2 regions of the Lysinibacillus sp. NPDC092081 genome follow, and region 1 is predicted to be linked to the other one. Evidence: riboswitches for the same ligand, from Rfam matches in the RefSeq annotation. Region 1 holds a riboswitch; the other holds the start of a gene.
The links. Region 1 has a riboswitch for FMN ahead of ribE (riboflavin synthase). Riboswitches for the same ligand answer to the same signal wherever they lie in the genome.
Positions count from the first base shown of each region.

Region 2: another riboswitch for FMN. It lies ahead of ACIQLB_RS02655 (ECF transporter S component); the one in region 1 lies ahead of ribE (riboflavin synthase).

Region 1 is NZ_JBIVRU010000001.1:176,236-183,571, reverse strand. Features, by position in the region: gene ACIQLB_RS00930 (VanW family protein) at 1-406, shown strand, start outside; gene ACIQLB_RS00925 (methyl-accepting chemotaxis protein) at 514-1,290, shown strand; gene ACIQLB_RS00920 (HAD hydrolase-like protein) at 1,368-1,985, opposite strand; gene ACIQLB_RS00915 (YibE/F family protein) at 2,270-3,046, opposite strand; gene ACIQLB_RS00910 (YibE/F family protein) at 3,046-4,116, opposite strand; FMN riboswitch at 4,646-4,771, shown strand; FMN riboswitch at 4,975-5,100, shown strand; gene ribE (riboflavin synthase) at 5,244-5,882, shown strand; partial or broken gene ribB (3,4-dihydroxy-2-butanone-4-phosphate synthase) at 6,076-6,663, shown strand; gene ribH (6,7-dimethyl-8-ribityllumazine synthase) at 6,721-7,188, shown strand.
Region 2 is NZ_JBIVRU010000001.1:505,801-513,136, forward strand. Features, by position in the region: gene ACIQLB_RS02640 (methyl-accepting chemotaxis protein) at 1-1,420, shown strand, start outside; gene ACIQLB_RS02645 (STAS domain-containing protein) at 1,470-1,856, shown strand; gene ACIQLB_RS02650 (sodium-dependent transporter) at 1,922-3,268, opposite strand; gene ACIQLB_RS02655 (ECF transporter S component) at 3,422-4,009, opposite strand; FMN riboswitch at 4,231-4,428, opposite strand; gene ACIQLB_RS02660 (RNA polymerase subunit sigma) at 4,744-6,048, opposite strand; gene sigX (RNA polymerase sigma factor SigX) at 6,045-6,578, opposite strand; gene ACIQLB_RS02670 (ATP-binding protein) at 6,662-7,336, opposite strand, start outside.

The sequences.
Region 1 (7,336 bases):
TTCTGCGAAGGCAATCAACAATGTTATCGTTGGGAGTGAAGATTATTTTTCCTTCAATACAGTCGTTGGACCTAGGGACGAAGTAAATGGTTATCAGCCTGCACCAGAAATCATCAATAAAAAGGTTGTGATGGGTATTGGGGGAGGTATTTGTCAAACGTCCTCTACCTTATTTAACGCAGTTGATCAAATACCAGTAAAATTTGTAGAACGTCATCACCATTCTTTAGATGTTGGGTATGTTCCAAAAGGAAGAGACGCTACAGTTTCATATGGCGGCTTAGATTTTAGATTTCAAAATACTACTAACGTACCATTTTTAATCAAAGCTAACTATAGTAAAAATGCTCTTACAGTTGAGATAAGAACAGCAGAAAAATATGTAAAAATATTGAAAAAGCCATAGTAGTTTTTTCGAAGACACTTATGCCAATGGTGTCTTTTTTTAGGTGTCATGCTATAGTTAAATCGAGGTATTTCAGTATAATTTTGTTATGAGAAAGGGGAAAAATAATGCATCCGAAACTACAGGCAGCAATAGATTCTATTGATTTTTACCAGGTAACATATCCAGAAGATGCTTGTATTATAGTTGCTAATACTGAGAAAGTCATTGCCTATAAGCCAGGTAAACAAGTGGACTTAAAGATTAAAGTTGGTGATCCTGTAGTGAAATATCGTGGGACAACAACTGAAAATGCTCTTAGCTTAGGAAAGTTTATTAGGGAAGAGCGAGGTTCTGAAGATTTTGGAATGGCGTATATTGCCTCAGCACAGCCTATTTTTGATGGCGGGAAAGTAGTTGGTGTGTTAAGTGCCATTATTTCGAATGAAAAAATGGATAGTATGCGTTTATTAGCGACAGAGCTTTCTAGTTCTGTTGAAGAAATGACCGCAACGAATGAAGAGTTAGCAGTAGCAAGTGTAGATGTATCAAATCGCTTGGAGGAGCTATCCAACTTTTCGGAATCAATGACTGGAGATATTCAACAAATCAATACGATTGTTAATTTAGTAAAAGATTTAGCCATGAAATCTAAAATTCTTGGATTAAATGCTTCCATTGAGGCTGCTCGCTCAGGTGAGCATGGACGGGGCTTTGCTGTTGTAGCATCTGAAATACAGAAAATGTCTCAAAGTAGTAATGAAAGTGCCAATAGCATTACAAATCAATTAGAAAGCATTAAACAATCTATTGATCAAGTCAATGAATCAGCAAATCAAATCACAGCGTTTACTCAGCAATTTTCTGTGAGTATGCAGGAATTAACAACACAGCAGAAAAATTAATGTATATTAGCGAGGTAAAAGCCTAACATATAAAAAGGATAATAGTAATTTAATTTAATCGCTATTATCCTCTATATTTATATGATATTTAAAATTTCTTGTGGTGTAGTAACTTTGTACTCGGGTTCCTCTTGTTGTACAACTTCAATAGCGTCATATCCCCAACCAACCCAAATAATAGGCACGCCCACTTTTTTACAGGCTACGATATCCCTTTGTTCATCACCAATGTATAAAACTTCTGTTGGTGTAATGCTTGAGTCTTTCAAAAATTTCTTTATCACTTTATCCTTTCCGAAAATACGGTTTGAGCAAAGAACATTTGAGACACATTGAATGCCGTTCATTTTTAGAAATTCTAAAATGTTCTCCTGTGAATTGGAGGAAACAATAAGGATTTTATAGCCCCTTTTATCAATTTCCATAAGGACTTCTTTAATACCATCATAAAGATGAACATCATTTAATGACTGACGATACAAGCGATAAAACTGTGGTAAAATCATAGGCAATTTATACATAGGAAAGTCGAATAATTTACTGCGTTCCGCTATAGATAATTTTTTCAATGCCTCGATTTCCTTTAACTCAATTCCTTTAAATTTATATTTTAGCGCAAGTGTATTCCAAGCTGATGCAAACACTGCAGTAGAATCTGCCAATGTTCCATCAAAATCAAAGATAATATATTTCATGACAAATTTTCTCCTTTATAATCTAGTTGTAAAGACGTTTTTTTCTTGAAAATGTTACTGGCTATCCATAAAAAATGACATGATTATACAGGATATGAAACAGCGTATTGTATAGAACCTTTGATGAATAATTTTTTTACTAAAGGGTAAATATTTTTTAGGTTCTTTGGTAAATATTGTACCGAAAAATGCGTTGAATTCAATAACGAAAACTTTTTTTAGTTGAATGGACAAAAAAAGTACCTGTCACCCGTTGGTATTGAGCTGGGGGACAGGTACGATTATTATGAAGCATTTTCTGTTTTTTCTCGTTTTTTTGTTAAATAATATGCATTTATTGAGGAAGTAATAGGTATGATAAGTGCGATTCCAATGCCTGCGCAAAATATCATAATTATTTCAGTAGCAAATATTTTAGAATTTATAATTTCGCCAATTGAATAAGATAAATCTTTAAACCATATGAGCAAGCTTAAATATCCACCAAAGAAAGCGAAAAATAATGTATTTGTATCTGTACCTAAAATGTCCTTTCCTATGCTTACACCTGATGTAAATAATTTTCTTCTGCTAATTGATGGGTTATGGTGAAGAATCTCATGCATGGAAGTAGCAATGGAAATGGCAACATCCAAAATTGCACCAATCGTACTCATAATAATAACGGACGCTCCAATTTGCACAAAATTGACGCCAATATAAAGTGAAAATATGCTAATTTCTTCTGTGGATTCTTCCCCAAATCCTCGAATCATTGATTTGTCCGTTACAAAAACAATAAATAGTAATAAAATTACAATTGTAATCATCGTAGAAATGAAAGCAGTCATTGTTTTACTGCTCAATCCATTAATAAAAAATAAACTAATCCAACTTATGACGGTACAGGCAATGAGCGTTAATATAATCGGACTATTCTTTTGATTGGTCATTAAAAAGATCGTGATAAAGAGTACTCCAAAGTTTAAAAATAAAGATAGAAAAGATCGTACTCCTTTTTTTCCACCAATAGCGATCATCAATATGAATAAAATGGCAGTCAACCATACTAATACATTCATTATTTTGCCCTCTTTCGATTAATGAAAAAAATAGAAGTGTATAGACTAATTGGAATCGTTAAGACAACACCGATTCCACCTGCTAGGGCTCGAGCTAATTCTAACGAAAGATTTAAGGAAAGTGTTTGCCCTAATGGATAAGAATTTTTTAAATATAAAATTAACATAGGAATTGAGCCACAAATATAAACAAAAAACAAAATACTTGTAATCGTTCCCATAATGTCTTTCCCAATATCCATCCCTGAGGTTCTCAGTGCTTTGTCAGAAATATTTTGATTTTGCTCAAATAAAGCGAACATAGAAGAAGCCATTGTGATGGAGACATCCATAACAGCCCCTAGTGCTCCAATAAATAACCCAGCCATAAAAATCACTCGATAAGGTCGTGTTAAAAATTGCATTTCTTCATATCGAATTCCATTCTCGTTTGTGATCCACAGAACTAAAGCGCTAATCAATAAAGAAATAAATGTTCCGATAAGTGTTGCAACAATCCCGGCATAAGTTTTTTCATTCAAGCCGTTAATGAGCAATAAAGAAATGATCGTAAATAAAAGAACACATATCCCACTTATAAATATCAAATTTATATTTGAATTCACATATAAATCCAAGGCGAAGGATAATACAAGAGAATTTACAATTAAACTGATGATTGAAAATAATCCTTGTCTTTTACCAACAATCAGCAAAGCAAAAATAAAAATCCACGCTACTATCAAGACGAACTGATCACGTTTTACGTCTAAAATTGTCCCAGTTAAATCTCCGTTTTTGTCCGTATTCGCTTTAATGGAAACAAATAATTTATTCCCTACATGATATTCTTGATCGAAGGCTCCAGATGTTGAATACTCATTTGTAAAATGAATAAGCTTACCTTTTTCTTCACCATTTTTTAATATAGCTGTAATAAGCTGAGTATATAAATGATCATCATTTTCATACATATCCGTTACAGGGTTTGATTCTTTTAATTCCGTTTTTATAACTTCAGCAATTGGACGATCATAAAATGCTTCATTGTGATAAACGAAAATAACAGAAGCGATAAAGCAAATTGCCATAAAGGTATAAAAAATAACTTTGTTATAAGACTTTTTCTTCAAGATGTTTTGCAATAAAAAAACCTCCAATGTGAGAAGGGAATCTAATCATAGTCGTTGCGTTCATTGCTAGAGTTAACACGAACAATGACTCACAATATCACTATGATTTTTTAATGTCAAGCAGATTAAAAAAGTGCCATTATAAAGTAACGTGCTAATTGAATAGAGGTTCCTTAATTATATAATCGAGGCTAACATGACTTTTAGCGTACTAAGTTAGTTATTGCAAAATTAAATTACTGTTATTCATTGTGAAATCTTATTAATTAAAAATCGTTTTAGAGAAATATTATGTTCTCAGCCGTGTTGATTAGGATCTATAATGACCAAAGGTGGTCGCTGTTTTAATCTTCATTTATGTAGCGAAAGTGCAAACGTAACGACAGCACTAACTTCGAATGGGAAATGAATTAGAGAAAAAATTTTTTATAAAGAATTATCTGGATAATAAAATAAAATAGTGTTATCGTAAGAAATAGCTAAATAAAATATCCTTCGGGGTCGGGTGAAATTCCCAATCGGCGGTGATGAAGAAATTCAAAGTCCGTGAGCGTAAGCTGATTTGGTGCAAATCCAAAACCGACAGTTATAGTCTGGATGGGAGAAGGGTAAAAGTGTGAGCTTTTTAAATTCGTTTGAGTTTATAAGGTTTATTTGACTATGCTTTTATGTTAACTACTTCCCATCGTTTAGTTGGGAAGTAGTTTTTTATTTTCATTCAGTAAGTGTCCAAACACCTACTGAATGAAAATAAAGCCTCCGGACGCAATTACGCCAAGGCGAAATGGATTTATTTAGCTGAAAAATTGAATAGCAGTAGTTCTTCGGGGTCGGGTGAAATTCCCAATCGGCGGTGATGAAGTAATTCAAAGTCCGTGAGCGCAAGCTGATTTGGTGCAAATCCAAAACCGACAGTGACAGTCTGGATGGGAGAAGAACGATGAGATGACAGCCTATGGAAAAAATTTATATCCATGAGGTTTATTTGCTGACGCGTCTTATGTATATGAACTCCCAAACCCCTTTAATCTAAGGGGTTTTTTGTTTGAACGGAAATTATTAAATGAATGAAAGTAGGTGAAAAAATGTTTACAGGAATTGTTGAGGATGTTGGCACCGTAAAAAACATGCAAAGCAATCGACAAAGTATGAAAATCACCGTTATTTCAAAGAAAATGGTAGAGGATGTAAAGCTCGGGGACAGTATAGCGGTCAATGGTGTTTGTTTAACAGTGATACATTTTAATGAACAAGAGCTAACGATGGATGTAATGCCTGAAACAGTGAGCGCAACAAATTTACAGCAGCTCGCAGTTGGAGATCCGGTAAATTTAGAGCGCGCTATGTCAGCTAATGGGCGTTTCGGTGGTCATTTTGTATCCGGACATGTAGACGGAGTAGGGAAAATATTGCGCAAGCGGCCATTAGCAAATGCTGTCTATATTGATATTGAACTATCAACGGAGTTAACGAGCTACTGTATTCCAAAGGGCTCCATCACAATTGACGGAACTAGCTTAACACTTTTTCATGTCGGAAAAAACAGTGTCACAGTATCCCTGATACCCCACACTTACAAGGAAACCATTTTAGGTAAGAAGAAAATTGGTGATCTCGTCAATGTAGAAACTGATTTAGTTGGAAAATACATTTTGCATCAACTTAAGCGTGGACAGGAACCGTCGACCATTTCAAGAGACTTCTTAGCACAAAACGGATTTTAGCTTCTTTCAGCGAAGTCCAAACATCTGCTGAAATAGAGGAACTCAGTCTAAGAACGCCACGTCCTGTGGCACTACCGAAATAACCGACATCGTGTCGGCCCTCACGCAGGCCTAAGCACAAAGCCGATTCCGGACGCAATTATGCCGAGGCATAATTGATCTAATAACACTTTAAGAACAGGAGGTGGCGATATTGCTACATTCAATTGAAGAAGCAATAGAGGATTTAAAACAAGGTAGGATGATTATTGTAGTAGATGACGAGGACCGAGAAAATGAAGGGGACTTACTAGCACTTGCGGAATTTATGACACCTGAAACGATTAACTTTATGGCGACCTATGGGAGAGGTCTTATTTGTACACCGATTTCACAGCAGCTTGCACAAAAATTAGCATTAAAGCCTATGGTTAATATTAATACAGATAATCATCAAACGGCATTTACCGTTAGTATAGATCATGTAGACACAACAACTGGAATTAGCGCCTTTGAACGGGCAATGACTATACAAAAAATGCTAGAGCCACAAGCAAAAGCTGCGGATTTTCGTAGACCGGGCCATGTATTCCCGTTAATTGCAAAGGAAAATGGTGTATTAGAGCGTAGAGGACATACAGAAGCTACAATTGATTTGGCCAAGCTGTGTCATAGTATTCCTGCGGGCATTATTTGTGAAATTATGGGGGACAATGGCGAAATGCTACGCTTTAATGACCTTGTTAAATATGCAACACAACATCATTTAAAAATGATTTCAATTGAAGCATTGGCAACATATCTTCAGCAACAAATAATGAAAGAAAATAAAATGACTATATAAAAGGAGAAAAGAACAATGGGTAAAACATTTGAAGCACAATTAATTGGTACGGATTTAAAAATAGCAGTAGTAGTGGGTCGTTTCAACGAATTTATTACAAGCAAATTATTAAACGGTGCATTAGATGGTTTAAAGCGTCATGGTGTGGATGAGGATTCGATTGATGTAGCATGGGTTCCTGGTGCATTTGAAGTGCCATTCATCGCAAAACAGTTAGCTGAAACAAAGAAATATGATGCCATTATTGGATTAGGTACAGTAATCCGTGGCTCAACAACACATTATGATTATGTATGTAATGAATCAGCAAAAGGAATTGCCAATGTGTCATTAACTACAAATGTACCTGTTATTTTTGGCATTGTTACTACTGAAAATATTGAACAAGCGATTGAACGTGCAGGAACTAAATCAGGAAATAAAGGTTATGACGCGGCAATGTCTGCTATTGAAATGGCAAATTTAAAGAAGATGATTGGATAAATCGTTCTTAATAATAGTATGAAAATTTCATAGGTGATTTATTCTGAGAAAGCATTTTAACTCCTTTCCGATTCCGGACGCAATTATGCCGAGGCATAATTGATACATCAAGTATTCTTGAATATTTTTTAAAAGTATGGGGAAAATA
Region 2 (7,336 bases), 330 kb from region 1:
CGGAAATGTCGTCTCAATCTTCCAAAACGATACTCGTATTAGTACAAATATAGTCGAAAATGGAGAACGTGCATTAAATACAAAGGTCTCTGATGAAGTTGCAAAAGTTGTGTTAGGAGAAAAAAAACGTTTTATCGGATCAGCAAATGTCTTGGGTAGTATGCATCAAGGAGCCTATGACCCCATTGTAAACAGCCAAGGAGATGTTATTGGCGTATGGGCAACAGCTGTACCTACCGCTCCATATATAAGCATTGCTACAAAGTCTGCACTGGAAAATGTAGCGATTTCATTAGGAATTGCCATATTAATGATTGTTGGGATCAGTTGGTTTTTACAGCGACAAATCATCACCCCTATTAATATTTTAAGTACAAATGCCAAAGAGTTAGCTGATTTAAACTTAAATGTTAAGTTATTAAATCCTAAAGGTAAAGATGAGATTGCTGTTTTAGCAAATGCCTTTAGTGATATGAAAAATCGCTTAACAGAGACGATGACAATCGTAGCTGGTAGTGCTAACCAAATAGCTAACTCATCTCACTCATTAGCAGAATCATCACACCAAACCAGTGAGGCTTCTAGTCAAATTGCACTTACGATGAATGAAATTGCCGTTGGCACTACGACTCAATCTGATCAGGCTGAACAAATAGTGTCCATGATGCAAAAATCAATTGAAGAAGTATCGAGCAGTTTACAAAAGGCCGAGAACACGTTAAATAGCGCTATAGATTCGACCAAAATTGCACGTAAAGGTGAAGAGGCTATTAATGAGGCTATTAAACATTTAAGCGACGTCACGCAAACAGTGTCTTATGCGACAGATTCTATCCAAAAACTCGGTAAACGCTCTGAAGAAATTGGTGGTATTATTACCGTTATTACTGGTATTGCAGAGCAAACAAATCTACTCGCCCTCAATGCAGCCATCGAAGCAGCACGGGCAGGCGAGCAAGGAAAAGGGTTCGCCGTTGTCGCATCAGAGGTGCGCCAGCTAGCCGAACAATCAAGCTTAGCATCAGGACAAATTACAAATCTCATTAATGATATTCAGGCTGAAACTTCTGTGACAGTTCGCACGATGGAAAGTAATTTGCTAGCTGTAGAGGAGCAAGTAACAATTATCAATAAAGGAGGAACGGCTTTAAAGGAAATTGTTGAAAAGGTTGAAGCAACAGAAAAAGGCGTTGAGCAAATGAAGGCTGCATTTACGCATGTAAACAATAACTCATTAGGTGTTCAACAAGCCATTCAAGATATTTCTCGTATCATTGAAGATTCCGCAGCAGCAACAGAAGAAATTGCCGCAACATCAGAAGAACAATATGCAACTGTTGCAGAAATTACTCAAAGTTCAGATGAATTAGCATCAATTGCTGATAAATTACAAAATGAAGTCAATAAATTCAAGTTTTAATTTCTAAAAAGAATTCCCTTACATGAAAAGAAAATGGAGGCGCTATAGTATGAATCAGAAAAAAATTGCGATGGATATTGACACAAAGGCTGATTATATTTTGATTGCGTTTACTGGCGATTTAGAATACGGGATGATTGAAGAGATAAAAAAAGAGCTTCAATCGTTAAGCTTGGAAACAAAGCATGGATACATTATCGATATGCAAAAGGTTACAAACATTGATAGTACCGGCTTTGGCATGATCGTCAATTTCGCCAAGAAAGTATCTGTAAAAGAAAAGAAAATCGCCATTATTGTCGTCGATGATTTCATTCGCAACTTGTTTGCTATTTCGCAAGTCGATAAAGTATTCCCTATTACGAAAAGCGAAGAGAAAGCGAGACAAATCATTAAAGAAGGCTGGCTAGGTGAGCTATCGCTTAGCGAATATTAACCTATTGTTGCCCCCATCATTCAAGAAGGTTGCATTCCTATTAAACGGAACGCAACCTACTCTTTTTAATATTGTAAAAGCATATTTACGAACACAACGATAATGACAAGAGGTACTACTATTAACATCAATAGATGATATGTTGAATAGAACCCCTGTCCCATTTGACTTCCTATCAATAATTCTTTCTTCACAAATTCTTTATCCACTACATACGCAATAAAGATAGCAATCAACAAGTTACCTAACGGAAGCATTAAATTAGATACTAAAAAGTCAGTTGCATCAAAAATTGTTTTTCCAAAGATTGATACGTCCGCCAATGTACTCGATGAAAGAGCTGCAGGAATAGCCGCAACAAAGACTACTACACCAAGTAGCATTGTCAATGCAGGACGAGACATACGCCCTTTCTCCATAAATGCCGCTACGATAATTTCATATAAACTGAAAGAAGAGGTTAACGTTGCAAATAAAAATAATATTAAAAACATCGCTAAGAATATTTCACCAAAGGGCATTTGGCTAAATGCTGTTGGCAGAACCATAAATAGTAAGCCTGGTCCAGATGCTGGTTCTAAATTAAAAGCAAATACAACAGGGAAAATCGCCAATCCCGCTAAGAAAGATACAAGCACAGTGAGAAGAACAACGGAGCCTGCAGAATTCGGTAAGCTCACATCCTTCTTTAAATAGGAGCTGTACGTCACAAGACAAGAAAACCCTACCGCTAAGCCAAAGAAGGACTGCCCCAACGCTTCTAATATAGCCTTTCCAGTTATATTGGAAAAGTCCGGCCACAAGAAGAATTTAACCCCTTCCATTGCTCCATCTAATGTCAAAGCCCGCACAACAAGCACAATAAACATAATAAACAATAAAGGCATCATCCACTTATTAGCCTTCTCTATACCATTTTGCACACCAAGTGAAATGACTAGCACATTTACTAGCGTAAACAATCCTAAACCTAGTAATGTAATCCAAGGTGTTCCTACAATCTTTCCAAATAGTTCACTAGGATCATTGGCAGAATCAATAACAGCCCCAGTCACACCAAGGCCACTATAGATAAAAATCCAACCTCCCACAACACTATAAAAACTTAACAATAAAAAACAACCAAGTACACCCATACGACCAACCCAAGCCCAGCCTGTTTTCGTAGGTGCAATTTTTTTATAGGCAGTCACAGCCTCGGACTGTGTACCACGACCTAAAATATATTCTGATAATAACATCGGTAAACCAATCAACAATGTAAATAGAACAAAAATAAGGAAGAACGCTCCCCCACCACTTTGTCCAGTAACATATGGAAGCTTCCAAATTGCCCCTAGTCCGATCGCAGCTCCTGCCGATGCTAAAATAAAGCCTAGTTTACTAGACCACTGACTCTTTTTTTCACTCATCTCTTCAAACTCCTCTAACATTCTAAGCTCTTCCTTATTCTACATTAAAATACTAAACCCGACTAGATTAATTCTATATGTTACTTTTGCACAATATTATCCAACCTACATAAAAAAACCTCGAGCATTTAACAGCTCGAGGTTTCATTCCAATTATTTTGTTAAATACATAGAACGCTGCTGATGAATCCATTTACGCATTGTTGTGAATAGTAATGCCATGATGATAGTAATTAAAATACCTTTCACCACGTTAAATGGCAAAATACCAGCTACGATCATTTTATATAGTGAATCACCTACAACAGGCTCCATACCTAAAAAGTAAGTGTACATAGGTAAAAATACTGCATAGTTAAGAATGCTCATTCCCACTGCCATTATGATTGTTCCAACAGCTAAACCTCCGATAAGTCCTTGAACTGTTTTGACGCGATTAAAAACAAAGCTAACTGGTAAAATAAATAAAATACCTGTTACAAAGTTCGCGATATGTCCTACTGGTACTCCCGTTGGCGTGCCTGAGAAAATCCAGTCCAACACATTTTTAAAGAATTCTACTAAAATACCGGCTACAGGTCCCATAGTGATCGCCGCTAGTAATGCTGGCAAATCACTGAAGTCCACTTCCAAAAACGCCGGAAATGGCGGAATAGGGAAATTAAAAAGCATTAATAAAAACGAAATACTGCTCAGCATGCCAATCGTTATAAACGATTGAAGTTTAACATTTTTCTTCATAGAAAACTCTCTCCTCTTTGCTGATTCAATCTCGCAAGAAGAAAGGTTACGACCTAATCAATTATTATCATGAAAAAACCCTTATGCAAAAGAGCATAAGGGAGAATAGGCATGATTAAAGAACGCCATTAATTAACTATTTTTGAGCATACGCTGTGTGAAGCCACATCGAAAAAACGCTCGTACATAGCTAAATTCATAACAATGAATGACGATCGTACCTCCATCTTCTCCCATCCAGACTTTAACTGTCGGCCTTGGAATCGCACCAAGTCAGCCATGCAAAAAATTATTTGCACAGGTCGCGGGCTGAAGAGCTTTTAATAAATCATTCGAGCTAATGTGTTTTAAAGGAAACATTAGCGATTTACAACTCTATTACCGCCGGTCGGGATTTTCACCCTGCCCCGAAGATGAATCATTATTTTTTTGTTTCATAGCCTTACTATAATGAATTATTAGAGAAAAGTAAATAGCTTTGCTTGAAAAATTCCGATTAAACTTGTATGTTTTACAGACACTCGGTTAATCTCCTTATAAAGTGAAACTGTAATCAGTATGGGTTTTCCGCATCCCAATTGCTTTTTAATATTCACCAATCAGGCAATTTATCGTTCCCTTAACTTCTTTGCTCTTGGTGTTATAAAATGCCAAGAGCATTCACGCACATACAACGGCGAGAATGCTCCAAAAAAATTATTTAAGTTCCGTAAGTCTATTTGTTGTTATGCTTTTTATGGCATATATCGTTTATTGGCTCCTACAGGCTTTGGCAAGAAATTTTTTAAATCAAATCCTTCCCAGCTCTCCTGTACAACATTGTCTAGACGTACTTGTTTATCAAAGCTTGCAGCGGTGAGCATCATAGCTTCTATCAATTGAGTTGCACGAACCGCGTCCATTGTCGTTAAATCAAGTGGCTCATCAAATGTAACAATAACACCTTCTGCCACCTCTTTCACAGTATATGTGATATTTTCCGGTACGACAGGAAAGTATGCATCATCATTATTATTTCGCATAACAGCAAGAGCTTCTGTTACAGTGGAAAAAGTTTTACGGGAATCGGGTGATAAATATTCAGCCCCATTTTCATCTTTATATAAATAATAATTAAAATGATTTGAGCTTGTTAATGCCATGGGTTTACTTGAATCTTCTTCCTTGGGAAACTCGTGGACTGTACCATCAGGATTTTCAAATTCAATATCTTTATACTCGGAATCTGAGAATGTATCTTGTATTGTCCCTAAATATTCGTCTGTATCTGCTGAAGCGACATCAAAGTCATTTTTCTTCGGTAATACATGGACTAGTTTATCGCCCTTCTCCTTTATTTCCCCTTTATATGGATGATAGTTAGTAAAACCATTTGCTTTCTCATCAATTTGTGGCGCATACTTTTCATACATTTGTAGTGTTGTGGGCTTTTTCTTCCCAAAATCAGTAGTAACTCGTTCATTTGGAATGATATACGTCATCGGTACACTTTTCTTATCACGATTTGCCAAACCAATACGGAACACTATTGCGTCTGTTAAATCTTCCTCATAAACAGATGATCGTAGTGACATGATCCGTGCATGGTCTGCTACTATGTTGGATTCCATAATTTTATCTTGGTTGACAGAGCTTTTTGCTGCACGATTATCCTGCAATGTTGAATATTGAGAAGGTTCAGGAGCATTAGCCTGGTTCATCTTTGTATCATTATGATTCATGAACATGGAGCCTGTAAGTACTGTTAAAGCGAAAATTGCTGCAACACTCATAAAGATTGGCCATTTACGAACTTTCTTTTTTGTTGTTGCTGTCTCGGTACTTTCTTGTTGCGTATGCATACTGTGTTGTTGCTCTTGCGATGTTATTTCATCATCTATTGGTTGTTGTATAGCTTCTTGAAGATGGACATTATCCTGCAAGCGAGCATCTGCCAATAATCGATTTAATATTTCTTCTTTCGAACGGCGGTCAGAAAGCTTAGGGGCATTATTTAATACATGTTCAAGTTGGTCATCATCAAATTGATTATGTGTCATTGCCGTTTCGCCTCCTGTTCTCTAACCTGTTTGAGCTGTTGCCTTAAAAATTTAATGGCACGATGCTGAGTAGTTTTTACCTTCGCTTCTGTCCAATCTAGTATTTGCGCTGTTTCTGCAATCGATAAATCTTGAAAATAACGCATAATAATGACCATTTTTTGGTCACCTGTACAGTGTTCAAGTGCTGATTGCATCTGCATAAATTCATCACTGGCCAGCAACACGCCTTCCGGTGATGGTGTGGTTGAATGTAGCTGTTCCGTTTCCCAGTCAAAAAAATCAAGTGAATGTTTTTGGCGTACAGCCTGCTTTCTAAAATGATCAATAGCGACATTTTTAGCAATAGCAAAAAGCCATGTCTTTTCACTGCTATTTCCTGCGAACTGATCATATGAGCGCAATACGCGAACATAAACCTCATGCGCTAAATCCTCAGCAAGTGTACGGTTTTTTACTAAATAAATAAGAAACTGGAACACGTCTTGATGATATGCATCGTATAATCGATGGAACACGGAGTCATTCAAAGCACTCCACCCCCGTTCTATTTATATTTGTCGTCTAAACGTTCACAGAAGTTACATCCAATTAATGCCACTCATTAATTGGATTAATCAAAAGGTAAATAAAACGTGAAGGTAGTCCCCTCTTTCAGCACACTATCTACCATAATATTGCCTGAATGTGCCTTGACAATATTTCTAGCAATAGCTAAACCTAGGCCAGTTCCGCCCTTAGAACGCGTACGGGCCTTATCTGCTTTATAGAAACGTTCAAAGACATATGGTAAGTCCTCTTGCGGAATACCATGCCCTGTATCCTGAACAGAAATCTTGGCAAAGGTTGGCTCCTGCTCAACCTTCACTGTTACTGAACCTTCAGCAGTATGACGGAGAGCATTATCAACTAAATTCGTTAGTACTTGTTCAATCCGATCCTCATCTATCCTAATCGTAGCTTCGTCATTAAATTCACTGTCAAATATCAGACGAACATGTTTCTCTTTTGCAACCTGTGCAAATTTTTGCGTAATACGTTCAAATGTTGAATTAATTGGGAGTTCATCCTTGTAGAGTGTCATATGCCCCGATTCCATACGTGCAAGGTCTAATAAATCTGTTACGAGGCGCCCCATACGTTTCGATTCATCATAAATAATTTTTGTAATCTCATTTCGTTCTTCTTGATCCTGAATAAAGTCATCATCCATTAGGGCCTCTGAATAACCTTGAAGCATCGAGATTGGCGTCCGTAGCTCATGAGACACATTAGCAATAAAGTCTGA